DNA from 2 places in the Pseudomonas sp. EA_5y_Pfl2_R50 genome. Region 2 is predicted to be linked to the other one. Evidence: predicted binding sites of a transcription regulator. Region 2 holds the regulator's gene; the other holds the start of a gene.
The links. The regulator FliA, encoded in region 2, starts transcription of late flagellar genes. The targets are predictions, from matches to a motif close to CTAAAGTTTNNNNNNNNNNNGCCGNTAA.

Region 1 (5,211 bases), on a different contig from region 2:
CGCACTTGCCGGCGATCTGTGCGGCGTTGGCGGAGCTAATGAAGGTAACCCCGCAACAATTGGCGGCCGCCAGCACCGCCAACTGCTGCGAAGTCTTCGGCTGGTAAAAAAGAACCCCTGTGGGAGCGAGCCTGCTCGCGAAAGCGGTGTGTCAGGTGACAGCGATGTCACTGACAGACTGCATTCGCGAGCAGGCTCGCGCCCACATTTTGATCCGGCTTGTTTCAGACGCGGAAGGCGCTGATCAGCTGTTTGAGTTCTACTACTTGGGCAGACAACGCCCGGCTGGCATCTTCGGTCTGGTGGGCGCCCTGTGCCGTGCGTTCGCCGGCGCGGTTGATCTCGACGATGTTCTGATCGATGTCATGGGCCACCGCCGTCTGCTGCTCAACGGCAGCGGCGATCTGCTGGTTCTGGTCGACGATCATGCCCACCGCTCCAAGGATGTTTTCCAGCGCCTGCTGGACCTTCTCCGATTGCCCGACGGTGCCATTGGCCATCTGATGGCTGACCCCCATGGCTTTCACCGCCGCACCAACACCGCCGTGCAGCCTGGCGATCATCTGCTCGATCTCTTCGGTCGATTGCTGGGTACGTTTGGCCAGGGTGCGCACTTCATCGGCGACCACGGCGAAACCGCGACCCTGCTCACCGGCACGGGCCGCTTCGATGGCGGCGTTGAGCGCCAGCAGATTAGTCTGTTCGGCAATGCTCTTGATCACTTCGAGCACGCGGCTGATCGACTGACTGTCGCTGGCGAGCTGATTGATCACCCGCACCGATTGATCGATCTCGCTGGCCAGCGCGGCAATGCTGCCCTGCTGCGATTCGACCAGACCGCGACCGCTGATGGTTTCGTCGTTCACGCTGTGCGCGCTGCTCACCGCCGCTGCGGCGCTGCGGGCAACTTCCAGCGAAGTTGCCGACATCTGGTTCATCGCCGTCGCCACTTGCTCGATCTGCGTGCGCTGCCCGGCGACCGCCTGATTGCTTTGCGCAGAGACGTTTTCCACCTGCCCGGCCTGGCGCTCGACTTCGCCGACCGTGTGCCCGACGCGCTCGATCAAGTCATGAATCTTCTTCACCGTGCCGTTGAACACCTCGCCCAACTCACCCAGTTCATCACGACTGCTGGCCTTGAAATTGACCGTCATGTCCCCCGCCGCGACCTTGTCCATCATCGCGCCGAGGCGTTTCAGCGTGGTGCGGGTCGAGGCGTAGAAGCCGCCGTACAGATAGAAAATCAGCACAAACACCACCGACAGTGCCGAGGCCTGCAACACCATGTGCGTGCGGTTCGCGCCCAGACGCTGCTGCAGTTGGATATCGAGGAATTTCAGGGTGGCTTCGTTGAGCTGATAGGTCTTGTCCATCAGCCCGCTGACCTGATCGTAAAACCCCTGCCACGGTGCATCGAGGGTTTCGGCCATCACCACTTGCTGCTCGAACAGTTCGCTGGCCTGCTTGAGCGACGCGTTGCTGCTCTCGGCCTGAGCACTGAGCGTTTCCCGTGCGGCTTTGCTGGAACCGAGAGCATCCTGCAGTTTCAAGCCGTACTCGCCCTGAAGTTTTTCGATCTGCGCCAGCAACTCATCAAAACGGGTGCTTGATGCGCTGTTGAGAAACCCCTGCCCCAACGAGAACGAGCCCATCGCGCGCCCTTCGCCGAGGGTCTGGGTGACCATGGGCGTGATGTGGGTGATCAGCTCGCTGAGCTGACGAATATCGCTCTGATTGTCACGGCTCAGGCCCGACTGACTGGCGATGAGCTGACTGAAAATCTGCGCATTGGCCAGCAACTTGGCGATCAGCCCGCTTTTGCTTTGCAGGGATTTTTCCGCTTGCTGAGCCTTGAATGCGGCGACCATTTCATCACGCTTGCCGTCGAACGCTTCGATCTGTTCAGGATCGTCGGCCATCGCCTTGAGGCCCTGCAGGCGGGTCAGAATGGACTGTTCGAGGCTGGCGATCTGCGACTCGACATTCCCGGCCTTGCCGGACTGACCGAGGGTGACGTCGATCTGCACCAGGTTGTTGAGGGTTTCCAGATCCCGGCGCAGGGTCAGGCTGCTGCCCAGCAGGTCGAGGCTTTGCAACTCGACGCGGGTGCCCTGGAATTCACGGTAGGAATCGCGCACCAGATAGAAATTGGTCACCAGCATCGGCACCAGGAACAGCACGCTGATCAGGCTGAACTTCATGCCGAAGCTCAGACGATTCATCAGCGAGACAGCGGGATAGAGCAAGCTCTTCACTGGAAGTCTCCCTTGGTTTTTCTTGTTTTTATTGGCAGGCGCAGGACTAAAGCAGATAGCCACTATCGGGCGCTGTCTCTGTATAGCTTAAATCGGCGGGAGGTTTTGTAACTTAAGGTTAACGGCGCGTCGGGCCGAGGGATTTGCTCTCTCAGCCCGATAGATCAGCGAACCAGAACAGTCCACAGGGCAAACCCGGCATACCAGAGCACCGCCGCACGCAACAGCAGTTCCCACAGGCAATCGAGAGTATTGACGCCGTCCGGCCCGACCGCAGGCGGCGGGATTTCCCCCGCTGCCAGGCCAACCTTGTTGATCAGTTGCGCGGCGCTGATGTTCCAGTTCAGCAGTTCATGCAGCATCACCCGACTGACCGCAACAAAGTTGCCGACCAGCGCCAGACTTGCCGCCAGCAAACGCACCGGCACCCAGTCGAAGGCATGCCGCAACTGCGCGGCACGTTCAACCAGCGCCGGGTTCTTGCCATGTTCTTCGGCGAGTGCCAGCAAACGATAGGCCAATGCCGCCACCGGCCCGAGCAGGAAGTACCAGAAAATCACCGCAAAGAAACTCTGATAAGCCTCCCACAGCAAATGCCCCTGCACGCGATCCAGCAATTGCTCGCCGCTGTCGGCGCAAATATCCAGATCACGCTTGGCGACGTGAGCCGCCGCTTGCAGGTCCTGACGGCGCCAGGCATCGCGGAACGGCCCTAGACCACCAAGCAGGTCGCCACGCCCCAGACTGTAAATCACCACCAGCAAATGCACCGGCAAGGCCAGCAGGCCGTATGCCACCGGCTCCAGCACCAGCAATAGCAATCCGAGCAGCGCCACCGGCAGCAACACCAGAATCGTCAGCACCAGCCACGGCTTGTCCGCCAGCCGTTGGCTGCTTTCGAGTTTGTTCAGTTCGCGGTTCCATCCGCCATCGCGTTGCACCCGATGGCGCAGGGCCGAGAATTTCTCGATCCAGACCGCCAGCAGTAACACCAGAAAACTCATTGTCCTTCCTCTTGTGCCAGGGCCGCGCGGTAACGCGCCCAGTCGAATGCCGGGCCAGGATCGGTCTTACGCCCGGGAGCTATGTCGCTGTGCCCGCAAATGCGCGCGCCGGTGATAGCCGGAAATACTGTTTGCAACTGGCGGGTCAGCGCCGTCAATGCCTGATACTGCGCATCGCTGAACGGCAGATCATCGGTGCCTTCAAGCTCGATGCCCACGGAAAAATCGTTACAGGTTTCCCGGCCTTCGAATATCGACACGCCAGCATGCCACGCCCGCTCAAGACAGGAGACAAACTGGGTGACCTTGCCGTCACGTTCGATCAGAAAATGCGCCGAGACGCGCAGGTCGGCAATCCCTGCAAAGTAGGGATGTTCGGTGACATCCAGACGATTCTGGAAAAATTCCTGCACCTTGCCGGTGGCGAACTGCGCCGGCGGCAGGCTGATGTTGTGAATCACCAACAGGGAAACTTCGCCCGCAGGACGTTCATTGAAGTTGGGCGATGGGCAGACCTGCACCCCGTGACACCACCCGCTAGCGGGATCCAACTGCATACCGATTCCTTCAACGCCGACTGTGTTGGCGCCCAGTATGCCGTGATCGGCCCCCGACGCGCGATCACTTGCCGCGATTGAGTCGCCGCAGATTGCCCAGCACCGACTCCAGCGCACGGTCGAACAGCAACGTGTCGTCCAGGGTACGCACGGTGCCACGGCGCAATTCCAGGGCCAGCCCGGTGCGGCTGCGTTCCAGGACTTTCATGCCCGTGCGGTCGACAAACACATACTTGCCAGTGGCCTCGATGATCGCCGCGAGCTTGCAGCGCAGGGTGTGTTCCTCGTCTTCCTGAAACACCACCCAACTGCCCAGACGCAACTGATCCACCTGACGCAGACCCGCATCATCGTGGGGCAAACGCACCGCGGTCATGTCCAGCGCGCCCTCGTCGGCGGTTTGCAAAACGATGCTCTGCGACACCTTGACCAGCGTCGCGGCCTGATCCGTGGCAGATGAGCGCTCCAGCATCTGCACATGCAGCGCTTCCAGTTCACTGAAAAATTCGCTCGTGGCAAACGGGTCGAACGCCGAGCTGGACAGGCCATCGCGCAGTGATTTGAGCAGCCCCGGCACCAGCGCCAGCAAGCGCAGGCTGGACTCGGCGTCGTCATGTCGCTGCACGCTCCAGATCAGTTGCTCCATGGTTTGCACATCGGCCTGCCACTCGGCGGACTGATCGCCATGTTTGAGGCGCGTCAACAACAGCACCTGGCTCCAGGCGTTCTGTACGAACGTCACCACCGACGGCGGCAGGACTTTGCCCAGTAATGCCTGGTTCAACGCCTGCTCGACCCGACGCCGGGCCAGTTCGGTTTTCGCCCGGCCCTCTTCGGCATCACGCAAACGCTGTTCGAGCAATTCGCTGCGGCGGCGCTCATCGCTGGTGAACGTGAGGAAGTCCGCCAACAGCTCGGAGAAAATCGCCGGGTCATCGACGAACTCCGTCAGCAAGCGTTGCACAACCTGTTCGACCCGCAGGTACAAACTGTCGCGCGCCTCGCCGTCGCGATCACCCCATCCCATCGCAGCGTCGGCGATTTCATTGAGCAGACGGCGCGCCGGGTGATTGCTGCGACTGAAGAAGCTCTTGTCGAGCACGGCAACCTTGAGCATCGGAATCTGCAAGCGGGCGATCAGGGCCTTGAGCGAATCCGGCACATTCCGGTCTTCCAGGATGCACTCGAAAACCATGGCAATCAGATTGATTACGTCTTCGTCGGCGTCACCGACCACACGCGATTTGCCACTCTTGACGCTCACTCGGGTGAGCAACTGCTCGAGCTGATTGCGCAGATCGAAATCATCCTGCGTGGCCAACGCCGGCACGTACTGCTGCAGGTGCGAAAGCAGGCGCAGCAGGTCACGCGTGGTGATCGGCTGGGCGGCAACGG
Region 2 (5,211 bases):
CCTCGTCAGGCCTGGCGCATGCTGCTCGCGCACCTGGCGCGGATGATTGCCGTACCGGAAGTCGAGCCGCTGGAAGAGGGCGGTGTGATTGCCATGGTCGGCCCTGCCGGCATGGGCAAGACCACCACGCTGGCCAAGCTGGCCGCGCGCTACGTGCTCAAGTACGGCGCGCAGAATGTCGCGCTGGTGAGCATGGACAGTTTCCGTATCGGTGCGCAGGAACAGTTGAAGACGCTCGGTCGCATCCTCAATGTGCCGGTCACTCACGTCGATCCTGGCCAGTCGCTGGTGCAGGCGCTGGACCCACTGCTGCGCAAACGCGTGGTGCTGATCGATACCGCCGGCCTGCAAGCCAGCGATCCGGCCCTGCGCATGCAGCTCGAAAGTCTCGCCGGTCGTGGCATTCGTTCAAAAAATTATCTGGTCTTGGCAACCACCAGCCAGAAACAGGTTCTAACCGCCGCTTATCACAGTTACAAGCGTTGCGGGCTCGCCGGGTGCATCCTGACTAAACTGGATGAAACGGCAAGCCTGGGCGAAGTGTTGAGCCTGGCGATCAGTCATGAATTGCCGGTCGCGTACCTGACCGATGGCCCACGGATTCCGGATGATTTGCATCTGCCGCGCCGCCATCAACTGGTCAGCCGTGCCGTCAGCGTGCAAATGCAGGAAGAACCCAGCGAAGAAGCCATGGCCGACATGTTCGCTGATATCTATCACAGCCCGACCAAGCAGGTAGGCTGAGGTATTCATGAACAGTTTTTGTACCTACATCGATGGTCTGCCATGCATTGTTCCGGTTGTGAACGCGCAGCCAGTAATGTGGCCTCCGTCTATGCAAGACAAGGTAAAGAAATAACATGGGCAGCATGCATCCCGTACAGGTGATCGCGGTGACCGGCGGCAAAGGTGGCGTCGGGAAGACTAACGTGTCAGTGAACTTGTCTCTGGCGCTGGCAGAGCTTGGCCGTCGGGTCATGCTGCTGGACGCTGATCTGGGGCTGGCGAACGTCGACGTTCTGCTGGGGCTTACCCCGAAACGCACACTGGCCGACGTCATCGAAGGCCGTTGCGAACTGCGCGACGTGCTGTTGCAAGGCCCCGGCGGTATCCGCATCGTGCCGGCCGCTTCCGGCACGCAGAGCATGGTGCACCTGAGCCCGGCGCAACACGCCGGCCTGATCCAGGCATTCAGCGACATTGGCGACAATCTCGACGTGCTGGTGATCGACACCGCTGCGGGTATTGGTGACTCGGTAGTCAGTTTTGTGCGCGCCGCCCAGGAAGTGTTGCTGGTGGTTTGCGACGAGCCGACTTCGATCACGGACGCCTACGCGCTGATCAAGCTGCTCAACCGCGATTACGGCATGAACCGCTTCCGCGTCCTCGCCAACATGGCGCAGAGCCCGCAGGAAGGCCGCAACCTGTTCGCCAAGTTGACCAAGGTCACGGATCGCTTCCTTGACGTGGCCCTACAATACGTCGGCGCCGTGCCTTACGACGAAAGCGTGCGCAAGGCCGTGCAGAAGCAGCGTGCCGTCTACGAAGCCTTCCCGCGCTCCAAGTGCGCGCTGGCGTTCAAGGCGATTGCACAGAAGGTCGATACCTGGCCGCTGCCGGCCAACCCGCGCGGCCATCTCGAGTTTTTCGTCGAGCGTCTCGTGCAGCAAACCGCAGGGCCTGTGTTATGACCGCCAGTGGCATGAATCTCTACAAGAAGTCGGCACGTGACGCGCAGTACGAACTGATCGAGCGTTACGCACCATTGGTCAAACGCATTGCCTACCACTTGCTGGCACGCTTGCCGGCGAGTGTGCAGGTCGAAGACCTGATCCAGGCCGGCATGATCGGCCTGCTCGAAGTCTCGACCAAATACGACGCCAGCAAAGGCGCCAGTTTCGAAACATACGCGGGCATACGAATCCGCGGTGCGATGCTCGATGAAGTGCGCAAAGGGGATTGGGCGCCACGCTCGGTTCACCGCAATACCCGTATGGTCAGCGACGCAATTCGCTCAATTGAAGCTAAAACCGGCCGTGACGCTAAAGATCACGAGGTTGCAGCCGAACTCCAATTGAGTCTCGACGATTACTACGGGATTTTGAATGACACCTTGGGCAGTCGCCTGTTCAGTTTCGACGACCTGTTGCAGGACGGCGAACACGAAGGGCTGCACGAGGATGGCGCGAGTGCTCATCTTGAGCCGTCACGCGATCTGGAAGATGAACGCTTCCAGGCGGCGCTGGCGGACGCGATTGCCAATTTGCCGGAGCGTGAGCGACTGGTGTTGGCGCTGTACTACGACGAAGAGCTGAACCTCAAGGAGATCGGTGAAGTCCTTGGCGTCAGTGAATCGCGGGTCAGCCAGTTACACAGCCAGTGCGCGGCCCGTTTGCGGGGGCGTTTGGGGGAGTGGCGAGCGCGCTGAAGGCAGTGTGGGGACACTGCGAACGAGGCTGGTGCGGTGATGAACGGCACCGGTCTTGCTCTGTTGTGCTCCAGACAGTCTTCGAGTGCTGCGCCGATTGATTGAAGTGGCGCGTCCAGGTGCTGGGCGCGTTTAAGACTGCTTGGAGGTCGAATTGAACAAAGACATGAAAATCCTCATCGTTGATGACTTCTCAACGATGCGGCGGATCATCAAGAACCTGCTGCGTGATCTTGGGTTCACCAACACCGTCGAGGCCGACGATGGCACCACTGCCATTCCGGTGCTCAACAGCGGCAGCATCGACTTTCTGGTAACGGACTGGAACATGCCGGGCATGACCGGTATCGACCTGCTGCGTCACGTGCGTGCCGATGAAAAGCTCAAGCACCTGCCGGTACTGATGGTGACCGCTGAAGCCAAGCGTGAGCAGATCATCGAAGCCGCTCAGGCCGGTGTGAACGGCTACGTGGTCAAACCTTTCACGGCTCAGGCGCTGAAAGACAAAATCGAGAAGATTTTCGAACGCATCGGCTGATGAACGCGCGGGGGAGCTATGGAGCATAAAGAATCTTCACAGGGCGATTTCGAGTCGACCCTGAAAAAACACGCGGTCGAACTGGTCGAGAGCCTTGAAAAAGGCAGATTCGGTGACGCGGTGCAACTGATCCATGAGCTCAATCAGACCCGTGACCGTGGCCTGTATCAGGAAGTGGGCAAGCTCACGCGTGAACTGCACAGTGCGATCGTCAATTTCCAGATCGATCCGCACATGCCGCAGGCCGAGGAAGTGTCGCAAATCACCGACGCCACCGAACGCCTGGGCTATGTGGTCAAGCTGACGGAAGCCGCGGCCAACCGCACCATGGATCTGGTGGAAAGCGCCACGCCGGTGGTCAACGGTCTGGCTGATGAAGCCCAGACCTTGAGCGCCGATTGGAGTCGCTTCATGCGTCGCGAAGTCGGGGCTGAAGAGTTCCGCGAGCTGGCGCGCCGGGTCGACGGTTTTCTGTCACGCAGCAGCACGGACAACCGTGAAGTGTCGAGCCATCTCAACGACATCCTGCTGGCCCAGGATTACCAGGACCTCACCGGTCAGGTGATCAAGCGTGTGACCCAACTGGTCACCGAAGTCGAAAGCAATTTGCTCAAACTCGTGCTCATGGCCAGTCAGGTCGACCGCTTTGCGGGCATCGAACATGACCGCGCCGCGATGCTTGCAGAAAAAGATCCACAAAAACATCTCTCGCAGGGTGAAGGTCCGCAGATTCATGCCGATAAACGAGAAGACGTTGTGTCCGGTCAGGACGATGTGGACGATTTGTTATCCAGCCTCGGATTCTAGTGTTTTGGAATTTTAGGTTTTTTGGGTTTTTAGACCTGTAGGAGCACCCCATTAATGAGCTTCGGCGCCGATGAAGAGATCCTTCAGGATTTCCTGGTTGAGGCCGGCGAGATTCTTGAGCAACTGTCCGAACAACTGGTCGAGCTGGAAAGCCGCCCGGATGACGCAGATCTGCTCAACGCAATTTTTCGCGGTTTCCACACTGTAAAAGGGGGCGCCGGCTTCCTTCAGCTCAACGAGCTGGTGGAGTGCTGTCACATCGCCGAAAACGTGTTCGACATCCTGCGTAAGGGTGAGCGGCGCGTTGATGCAGAACTGATGGACGTTGTCCTCGAAGCACTGGACGCGGTGAACAGCATGTTCAGCGAAGTCCGCGAGCGTGCTCCGATCACCGCTGCCACCCCGGAACTGCTGGCCGCCCTGGCGCGTCTGGCCGAACCGCAATCGGCGGACGAAGCCCCGGCTTCGCCAGTGGCCGAGATGATCGAAGAGCTGGTCGTCGAGGGCGATTCCGGCGATTCCGGCGACATCACCGATAACGAATTCGAACAACTGCTGGATTCACTGAACGCCGTCAAGGCCGAAGCCGAAGCCCCGGCAGCTGCTCCTGCGCAAACGGCCAATGAAGCCGCTAGCGATGAAATCACCGACGCCGAGTTCGAGTCTCTGCTCGATCAACTGCACGGCAAAGGCCAGTTCGCCGTTGATGCGGTAGTCCCGACGGCGGCCGCTCCGGCAGCACCGGCAGCACCGGCGGCAGGCGACAGCTCGGACATCACCGACGACGAATTCGAAGCCCTGCTCGATCAGTTGCACGGCAAAGGCAACTTCGCCGTTGAAGCGCTGGAGTCGGCCATTGCCTCGGCACCGGCTGCGCCAGCCGCTCCGGCCGCCGCCGCTGCCGGCAGCGATCTGATCTCCGATCACGAATTCGAATCGCTGCTCGACGAATTGCATGGCAAAGGCAAGTTCTCCGAAGTCGGCGCCGCCACGGCGGGCAGTGCTTCGACGGTTGCCGCGCCAGCCGCCAAGGCACCGGCTGCCGCTGCGCCAGCGAAGCCCGCCGCCAAGCCTGAGCCGAAAGCCGAAGCGCCAAAACCGGCCGCTGCCGCACCGGCTCCGGCCCGCGCCGCCGCGGCACCGCCACCGGAAAAACCGGCGAGCGAAGCCGAGACCACCGTGCGGGTCGACACCGCGCGTCTCGACGAAATCATGAACATGGTTGGCGAGCTGGTACTGGTGCGTAACCGTCTGGTGCGCCTGGGTCTCAACAGCGGCGATGAAGCCATGTCCAAGGCCGTGTCGAACCTCGACGTGGTCACGGCTGACCTGCAAACCGCGGTGATGAAGACGCGGATGCAGCCGATCAAGAAGGTCTTCGGGCGCTTCCCGCGTCTGGTTCGCGACCTGGCGCGTCAGCTCAAGAAAGAGATCAACC

Region 1: a site for FliA is predicted at 2,345-2,372, ahead of AACY19_RS08490 (methyl-accepting chemotaxis protein). Genes of this name have one in related genera too.

The regions. Positions count from the first base shown of each region.
Region 1 covers NZ_CAXAPT010000004.1:104,926-110,136, reverse strand. The annotation lists gene AACY19_RS08495 (TatD family hydrolase) at 1-107, shown strand, start outside; gene AACY19_RS08490 (methyl-accepting chemotaxis protein) at 225-2,255, opposite strand; gene ampE (regulatory signaling modulator protein AmpE) at 2,420-3,259, opposite strand; gene ampD (1,6-anhydro-N-acetylmuramyl-L-alanine amidase AmpD) at 3,256-3,816, opposite strand; gene AACY19_RS08475 (DUF1631 domain-containing protein) at 3,881-5,211, opposite strand, start outside.
Region 2 covers NZ_CAXAPT010000013.1:118,287-123,497, reverse strand. The annotation lists gene flhF (flagellar biosynthesis protein FlhF) at 1-744, shown strand, start outside; gene fleN (flagellar synthesis regulator FleN) at 861-1,691, shown strand; gene fliA (RNA polymerase sigma factor FliA) at 1,688-2,428, shown strand; gene AACY19_RS21560 (chemotaxis response regulator CheY) at 2,595-2,966, shown strand; gene AACY19_RS21555 (protein phosphatase CheZ) at 2,985-3,773, shown strand; gene AACY19_RS21550 (chemotaxis protein CheA) at 3,828-5,211, shown strand, end outside.